2 regions of the Actinomadura miaoliensis genome follow, and region 1 is predicted to be linked to the other one. Evidence: riboswitches for the same ligand, from Rfam matches in the RefSeq annotation. Region 1 holds a riboswitch; the other holds the start of a gene.

Region 1 (4,438 bases):
CTCGCGCTTGAACACGTTGGAGACCTGCGGCTCGATGCACTCGTAGCAGCCGGCGATGGACGCGATGGTCGCGGTCGGCGCGATCGCGACCAGCAGCGAGTTGCGCAGTCCGACCTCGGCGACGCGCCGGCGCAGCGCGTCCCATTCGGAGGTCTTGCGGGGCGCGGCCGGGAAGTGGTCGGGGTGCAGCACGCCGCGCGCCGCGCGCGTCCGGTCGAACGCCGGGTGGGCGCCCAGTTCCTCGGCCAGGTCCGCGGAGGTGTTGTAGGCGGCCAGCGCGATCTCCTCGGCGATGGCGGTGGACAGCTCCAGCGCCTCGGGCGAGTCGAACGGCAGCCGCAGCGTGAAGAACACGTCCGCCAGGCCCATCACGCCCAGCCCGACCGGACGCCACTCGGTGTTGGTCGCGGCCGCCTCCGGGGTGGGGTAGTAACCGCGGTCGATGGTCCGGTCCAGGAACCGGACGGCCACGCGCACGGTCTCGCGCAGCCGGGCGAAGTCGAAGCCGTCCGGGGTGACGTGGCGGGCCAGGTTCACCGAACCCAGGTTGCAGACGGCGGTCTCGGTGTCACTGGTCACCTGGAGGATCTCGGTGCACAGGTTCGACAGGTGCACCACGTTGCCGGGCTCGGCCGTCTGGTTGCAGGTCCGATTGGCCGGGTCCTTGAAGACCATCCAGCCGTTGCCGGTCTCGGCGAGCGTGCGCATCATGCGGCCGTACAGGCGGCGCGCCGGGACCTGCCGCACGTAACGGCCCTCGGCCTCGGCCCGGCGGTAGGCGGCGTCGAAGTCCTCGCCCCACAGGTCGGTGAGCTCGGGCACCTCCTTGGGGTCGAACAGCGACCAGTCGGCGTCGGCCTCCACCCGCCGCATGAACTCGTCGGGGATCCAGTTGGCCAGGTTCAGGTTGTGGGTGCGGCGCTGGTCCTCACCGGTGTTGTCGCGCAGCTCCAGGAACTCCTCGACGTCGGCGTGCCACGGCTCCAGGTACACGCAGGCCGCGCCCTTGCGGCGGCCGCCCTGGTTGACCGCCGCGACCGAGGCGTCCAGCGTCCGCAGCCACGGGACGATGCCGTTGGAGGTCCCATTGGTCCCGCGGATCAGCGACCCGCGGGAACGGATCCGCGACCAGGAGATCCCGATGCCGCCGGCGTACTTCGACAGCCGCGCGACCTGCCCGTACCGCTCGTAGATCGACTCCAGCTCGTCGCGGGGGGAGTCGAGCAGGAAGCACGACGACAGCTGCGGCCGGCGCGCGCCGGAGTTGAACAGCGTGGGCGAGGACGGCAGGTACTCCAGCCGCGACATCAGCCCGTACAGCCGGCCTGCCTCGGCGACGGTGTCGGCCAGCCCGCACGCCACGCGCATCAGGAAGTGCTGCGGGCGTTCGATGACCTTGCGCGTGTGCGGGTGACGCAGCAGGTAGCGGTCGTAGACCGTCCTCAGTCCGAAGTACTCGAACCGGTCGTCGGCGGTTTCGTCGACGAGCGCGTCCAGCTCGGCGGCGTGCGCGGCGACGAACGCCGCGATCGCGTCGTTGAGCAGGCCCTGCGCGTGCGCGAGACGCACCGAGGAGCTGAACGTGCCGACGCCCTCCCCGGCGGCCTCGTCCCGGATCAGCTCGGCGAGCAGCGCGGCCGCGACCCGGGACTGGCCGGGATCGGCGCCGACCCGCGCGGCGGCCTCCCGGACCGCCAGTTCGCGGTCGTCGACGGTGGCGGAAACAGTCATCTGCTCTCCCTCGGGCGACGCCCTTCGGGCACGCCGGAAGGAGGGCACGACGAACGCGCCCGCCCACCGGCGTTCCCTCGAGGCTCGTGGACCACTTACGGTCGCGGGCAGGTCTTCGGACTCGGGGGCACCCACCACGGACCTACCGGCCGTCGCTTCCCAGGCCGTGCGGCCCAGTGCTCTGTGACGGCTTTCGTTCCCCTTCACCGCTGCGGGGCAGTCCCGGATTCGCACCGGGTTCCCTCTCGCGCCACCCCGTGAGGGGCGGACCCGCAACACCTGGAACTCTACATCTAGTGGCAGGAGTGAATGCAACCTCTAGATGTTGTGGGAGTGTCGCCAGAGACGGCGCGACGGAACGTCCGCGACCCGCGACGCTGCGGCGCCGACCGCCCAGCCGCATGCTCGGGCCGGCGCGGCGGCAGCAGCCCGTGGCCGTCACCAGGTCGGGCAGGCGCGGCGCGGCCCACCGGGCGCCCGAACCGCGGCGCGTCAGCGCGCCCTGGCGACCGTCAGCAGCGCGGCGGCGTCTTCGACGGCTTCCAGGCCGTGCCGGGCGGGCGGCACGATCAGCAGGTCCCCGGTCATGCCCTCCCATGTGGTGTCACCGCTGTGCAGCCGCACCCGACCGCGCAGCACCAGCACCGTCGCCTCACCCGGGTTCTCGTGCTCGGCCAGCGAAGCGCCGGCGCGCAGTGCGATGAGGGTCTGACGCAGGGTGTGCTCGTGGCCGCCGTAGACGGTCTCGGCACTGCGGCCCGCCGGTGACGCCGCCGCGCGTTCCATGTGCTCGCGCACCCGGGCGTCAAGGGAAATCTTCTGCATGAGGTTGCCCTGCCGTTTCCGTGTCAGTAGCGGACGCCGATGCGGCGCCGACGGCGCCCGGCTCGGTGCGATGCGCTGCAACGCGGCTGCGCTAGGAGATGTAGGGCCGCCACAGATACCACAGGGAGGTCGGGGCACTCGGGCCGACGGGCCGACGACGGAGTCGTGCAGGGGGTCGTCAGGAGCCGGCCTCGTCGGTGCGGGCGCCGGCGAGGACGGCGTCCAGCAGCCCCGGATAGCGGGCGTCCAGGTCTTCCCGGCGCAGGGTCAGCAGGTTCTCCCGGCCTGAGGGCTCCTGGATGATCACGCCGCCCTCGCGGAGCACGCGCCAGTGGTGGGTCATCGTCGACTTGGCCGTGATGCCCAGCTCGGCCAGCACGCTGCCGCAGTTGTGCTCACCGCCGCCGTCCAGCACACGGACGGCGGCCAGCCGCACCGGGTGGCCCAGTGCCGACAGCACCGCGTCGATGCGGATCTGGTCGCGGTCCGGATGACGGTACCTCATTGTCCCATCGTACGTTGATAGTCGAACAATCGCCCGGATTCCCTTGCCTCACCATACGAATGTACGTAATTATTCGTACGGTCGTACTCGTCGGCGGGCTCGTCCGCCGGCCCGTTTCCCTCCAGACCCCGAAGGGTGTCCTCTGGCATGTCCGCTGTTCCGAGGCCGGCCGCAGGCCGGCGACTGGGCTGGATCCTGACCCTGCTGGCGCTCGCGCAAGTGGTCTACTCGCTGGACCTCAACATCGTGTTCGTCGCGCTCCCCGAGATCGGCGCGGAGCTGGGCTTCCCCGGCCAGACCCAGCAGTTGGTGGTCAGCGCCTACGTGGTGTTCGCCGGCGGGTTCCTCCTGTTCGGCGGCCGTGCGGCCGACCTGCTGGGCCGCCGCCGCGTCTTCGTGTTCGCCCTTGCCCTCTATGCCGTCTCGTCGCTGGCCGGCGGCCTCGCGCCGTCACCCGCCACGATCGTCGTGGCGCGGGCGGTGCAGGGGATCGGCGGCGCCCTGCTGCTGCCGTCCACCCTGTCACTGATCAACACGTTGTTCGCCGAGGGGCCGCAGCGCAACCGGGCGCTGGCGGTCTGGGGTGGCGCGGGTGCGAGCGGCCTGACCATCGGGGCGCTGCTCGGCGGTGTGCTGACCGAGCACTTCGGCTGGCCCGCCGTCTTCTACGTCAACGTGCCGCTGGCCGCTCTCGTGGCGCTGGCCGCGTTGGCGGTGATCCCGCCCGACCCGGCCGGCAGGCAGCGGCGGCGGTTCGACCTGCCCGGCTCGCTGACCGTCACCGCGGGTGCCACGCTGCTGGTGTTCGCCCTGGTCCAGGGGCCCGAGCAGGGCTGGACGAGTCCGCTGGTGATCGGCGCGTTCGTGCTGGCCGCCGGGCTGCTGGCGGCGTTCGCGGCCATCGAGGGGCGCAGCGCCGATCCGCTCATGCCGTTCCGGCTGTTCCGCAACCGCAGCCTGACCGGCGGCATGATCATCACGTTCATCTACATGGCGACATTCGGCGTGCTGCCCTACTTCCTGACCGTGCTCATGCAGAGCGTGCACGGCTACAGCGCGCTGCAGACCGGACTGGCCTTCCTGGTCCCCTCACTGGCGATCGCCACCGGCACACAACTCGGCGAGCGGCTGACCACCCGGATCGGCCTGCGCACGACACTGCTGATCGGCTTCGCGATCGGGGTCGTCGGCACGGCCGGCATGGCGATCGGCTTCGACACCGATGCCGGCTACGGACGGCTGGTGCCCGGGCTCATCGTCTCCGGCGTCGGCCAGGGCATCGTCTGGACGGCGATGTGGATCGCCGCCGCGACCGGCACCGCCGCCCACGAGCAGGGCGTCGCCAACGGCATCGCCTCCACCGCCCTCAACATCGGC
Region 2 (4,438 bases), on a different contig from region 1:
CGCCTCGACGATGCGATCGAAGCGACGCCTGTGTACGCCTGTTTCCTCTGCGCTTTCGACGTAAACGTCACCCATGGTGCCTTCGACGTAGGCGATATCGGGGTCTGCCGGGTCCGGAAAGGAAAGGATCGTGAACCGCCCGTCGAGCCCCGCGTGCTCGCCCGCGCCGTACGGCAGCACCTGCACCGTCACGCGGGGTCGTTCCGCCATCACGGCCAGTGCCCTGAGCTGGGCGTTCATCACCGGAGCCCCGCCGATCGGCCGGTGCAGCACCGCCTCGTCCAGCACCACGTGCAGCAGCGGCGCGTTCGGCCGTTCGAGCAACTTTTGCCGTACCTTGCGCGCGACGATGCGGCGTTCGATCTCCGTGGACCCGGGCAGCATCCGCCCGGCGGTGATCACCGCGCGGGCGTACTCCTCGGTCTGCAGCAGCCCGTGCACCAGCTGCGGGTCCCAGGTGCGGATGTCGGACGCCTCGTCCTCGAGCGCGACGTAACTTCCGGCGAAAACGTCGGCGTAAGCGGTCCACCAGCCGCGCTGGCCCGCCTCGCGCGCCAGCGTCATCAGGGCGTCCCGGTCGGGGCTGGGCACCCCGTACAACTCCAGCATCCGGGCGACGTCGCCGACCTTCGGCCGGGTCTGCCCCGTCTCCACCCGCGACACCGTGGCCCGGGACCAGTCGAGCCGGTCCGCCACGTCCTGCAACGTCAGGCCCAGTTCCTCGCGCAGCCGGCGCAGTTCCCGGGCCAGGCGACGACCTCGTACGGTCGGCCGATATGTCATGAGGGCAGAGTCTGTCGTTTCGGTCGGCACCTCTCAACGCGATTGCCGAAGCCGGTAAGGGCAATCTCGCCAACGGTGTTGCGCAAATGAGATTCTCACGCGAGGCTCATGGAAGTGTAACCACAGGGGGACCCACAGTAACGGGACGATTGATGACCGCGTAGTCGGCCGAGACCTTTCGATCGCGGGGAGGGCCCGTGCACAGCTCGTCAGAACTCATCCATGACACCTCGCCGCCGCGCGCGGTGCCGACCGAGGAGCCCGGCATCCGCGCGGGCTGGGCCTGGTCCCTGCCGCGCGGCCCGGCGTGCGCCCGCCATGCCAGGACGCTGCTGGCCGACGCGCTCGCCGAGCTGGGGGTGCCCCGCGACCCGATCGCCGACGCCAAGCTGATGGTGAGCGAGCTGGCCACCAACGCCTACCAGCACGCCGCCGATTACGGCCCGCATGAATTGTGGCTGGCGGTCGATGACGACGCGCGGCCCCCCGCGGAGGTCCGCTGCGCGGTGTTCGACGCCTTCGTCGACGCCCGGCTGCCCGGCTATTCGTGGACGTCCGGTGACTGCGGCCGGGGCCTGAGCATCGTCGCCGAGATGTCGCAGGGCCGCTGGGGGCTGCTGCACACGCTGTCGCGTCTGGGGACGCCCGTGCCGGGCAAGGCGGTGTGGTTCGTCGTGCCCACCCGTGTCGCCTGACGCCCCGGCCCCCTGACGCCCCGGCCGTCCCGCGACCGGACGTTGGGCATTTCACGTGGTCGCCGCTTGGGTGGTTCCGGGTGGTATGTCATGCTGTGCAGTCGACGGACGCGGAGGAACCCGGTGTGAATCCGGGGCTGTGCCCGCAACTGTGACCGGGGAGTTCTCCCCCCGCGCAAGGCCACGGCGGCGACGCTGGAAGGCCGGGGGAGCGGTGCCGTCCCTGACCGGGACCGGTGCCGGAACGTCGATCCGGGAGCCAGGAGACTCCGGCCGTCGCAGCTGACCGCCACGGGCGTGGACACCCGAGGGGAAGGATGATGAGGCATGCCCCGTCTGATGGGCCGATGAGCCGCCCGGCCGCCGATGGGGGGACGACCCCCCGCACCCCCCACACTCACCGCTACCCCTTCTCCGCCGTCGTCGGGATGACCGATCTCAAGCTCGCGCTGCTGGTCAACGCGGTGTCGCCGGGTGTGGGCGGGGTGCTGGTGCGCGGCGAGAAGGGCACCGCCAAGTCGACGATCGTGCGGGCGCTCGCCGGGTTGCTGCCGCCGGTGCGGGTGGTGGACGGCTGCCGGTTCTCCTGCGACCCCGACGCCCCCGACCCCGGCTGCCCCGACGGCCCGCACACCGGGCACGACGCGCGGCGACGGCCCGCCCGCCTGGTGGAGCTGCCCGTCGGCGCGTCCGAGGACCGGCTCACCGGCTCGCTCGACATCGAACGGGCGCTCACCGAGGGCGTGAAGGCGTTCGAGCCGGGCCTGCTCGCCGCCGCGCACCGCGGGGTGCTGTACGTCGACGAGGTGAACCTGCTGCACGACCACCTGGTCGACCTGTTGCTGGACGCCGCCGCGATGGGCGAGTCGTACGTCGAGCGCGAGGGCGTGTCGGTGCGGCACGCGGCGCGGTTCCTGCTGGTCGGCACCATGAACCCGGAAGAGGGCGAGCTGCGCCCGCAGCTGCTGGACCGCTTCGGGCTCACCGTCGAGGTCGCCGCCACCCGCGACCCGGACGAGCGCGCCGAGGTGGTGCGGCGCCGGCTGCGCTTCGAGGAGTCCCCGGCCGCCTTCGCCGCCGCGTGGGCCGACGAGGAGGCCGCGCTGGCCGCCCGGATCGCCGCCGCGCGCGACCGGCTGCCCGGGGTGGAGCTGACCGACGCGGCGCTGCGCCAGATCACGGCCGTGTGCGCCGCGTTCGAGGTGGACGGGCTGCGCGCCGACCTGGTGACCGCGCGGGCCGCGATCGCGCTGGCCGCCTGGCACGGCCGTACCGCGGTGAGCACCGAGGACGTGCGCACGGCGGCGCGGCTGGCCCTGCCGCACCGGCGCCGCCGCGACCCGTTCGACGCCCCCGGCCTCGACACGCGCAAGCTGGACGAGGTGCTCGACGAGCACGACGACCGGCCCCCCGAGCCCCCCGACGGCGACGGCCCGCCCCCGCCCGGAGGCCCCGGCGGTGGCGGGCTGCCCGACACGTCCCCCGACACGTCCCCCGATGCACCGTCGCCGGAGACCCCGGAGGCGGGCGGCGCCGACGGCGGTTCGGGTGCGGGCGGTTCGGGTGGCGCCGGTCCGCGGCGCGAGGACGAGCCCGCGCCCGCCGACGCCGCCTACAGGCCGCGCCTGTTCACCGTCCCGGGCACCGGCACCGGCGCGCCCGGCCGCCGCTCGAAGGCGCGCAGCCCGCACGGCCGCGTCTCCGGCGCCCGTCCCGGCTCGCGCGGCCTGCATCTGACCGCCACGCTGCGCGCCGCCGCCCCGTACCAGCGCGCCCGCGGCCGTACCGGGCCCGGCCTGGTCGTCGCGGCCGAGGATCTGCGCGAGGCGGTGCGGGACGGACGCGAGGGCAACCTCGTGCTGTTCGTCGTCGACGCCAGCGGGTCGATGGCCGCGCGGCAGCGGATGCGCGCGGTGAAGGGCGCGGTGCTCAGCCTGCTGCTGGACGCCTACCAGCGCCGCGACAAGGTGGGCCTGATCACCTTCCGGGGACGGGACGCCACGCTGGTGCTGCCGCCCACCTCGTCGGTCGAGGCGGGGGCGCGCCGCCTGGAGCGGCTGCCCACCGGCGGCCGCACACCGCTGACCGCCGGGCTGCTGCGCGCCGCCGAGGTGCTGCGCGTCGAGCGGCTGCGCGATCCGTCCCGGCGTCCGCTGCTGGTCGTGGTGACCGACGGCCGCGCCACCCACGGCCCCGATCCGGCCGCCGCCGCGGCCCGGCTCGGCGACGTGGCCTCCGTCGTGGTCGACTGCGAGTCGGGGCCGGTGCGCCTGGGGCTGGCGGCCGAGCTGGGCGGGCGGCTGGGCGCGGAGGTCGTCCGGCTGGAGCACCTGGCCGCCGGGTCCCTGGCCGGAGTCGTCCGGGGCGCCAGGACGGCGCCCGACCGCAGCGCCTGGAGAAGGGGAGCCTAGGCATGCCGCAGGGGAAGCCGGAGCAGGTGCCCGACGACGGGCTGACGACGCGGCAGCGCCGCAACCGGCCGCTGGTGATCGTGCACACCGGGCCCGGCAAGGGCAAGTCGACCGCCGCGTTCGGGCTGGCGCTGCGGGCCTGGAACCAGGGCTGGCCGATCGGGGTGTTCCAGTTCGTCAAGTCCGCCAAGTGGCGCATCGGCGAGGAGCGGGCGCTGCGCGTGCTCGGCGACAGCGGCGAGGGCGGCCCGGTCACGTGGCACAAGATGGGCGAGGGCTGGTCGTGGATCCGCCGCCCCGGCACCGAGGCCGACCACGAGGCCGACGCGCGCGAGGGCTGGGAGCAGATCAAGCGTGACCTGGCCGCCGAGACGTACCGGCTGTACGTGCTGGACGAGTTCACCTACCCGATGAAGTGGGGATGGGTGGACGTGGACGACGTCATCACCGCGCTCCGGGAGCGGCCGGGGCGGCAGCACGTGGTCATCACCGGGCGGGACGCCGATCCGCGGCTGGTGGAGTTCGCCGACCTGGTCACCGAGATGGGCA

Evidence for each region. Region 1 has a riboswitch for cobalamin ahead of ABD811_RS06010 (ribonucleoside-diphosphate reductase subunit alpha). Riboswitches for the same ligand answer to the same signal wherever they lie in the genome.
Region 2: it holds a riboswitch for cobalamin, as region 1 does, so the genes downstream of both, ABD811_RS26065 (putative cobaltochelatase) here and ABD811_RS06010 (ribonucleoside-diphosphate reductase subunit alpha) in region 1, are expected to answer to the same signal.

Annotation. Positions count from the first base shown of each region.
Region 1 covers NZ_BAAAZG010000002.1:330,000-334,437, forward strand. The annotation lists gene ABD811_RS06010 (ribonucleoside-diphosphate reductase subunit alpha) at 1-1,731, opposite strand, end outside; cobalamin riboswitch at 1,821-2,020, opposite strand; gene ABD811_RS06015 (cupin domain-containing protein) at 2,224-2,556, opposite strand; gene ABD811_RS06020 (ArsR/SmtB family transcription factor) at 2,735-3,061, opposite strand; gene ABD811_RS06025 (MFS transporter) at 3,209-4,438, shown strand, end outside.
Region 2 covers NZ_BAAAZG010000039.1:128,230-132,667, reverse strand. The annotation lists gene ABD811_RS26075 (helix-turn-helix domain-containing protein) at 1-813, opposite strand, end outside; gene ABD811_RS26070 (ATP-binding protein) at 981-1,478, shown strand; cobalamin riboswitch at 1,593-1,747, shown strand; gene ABD811_RS26065 (putative cobaltochelatase) at 1,907-3,889, shown strand; gene cobO (cob(I)yrinic acid a,c-diamide adenosyltransferase) at 3,892-4,438, shown strand, end outside.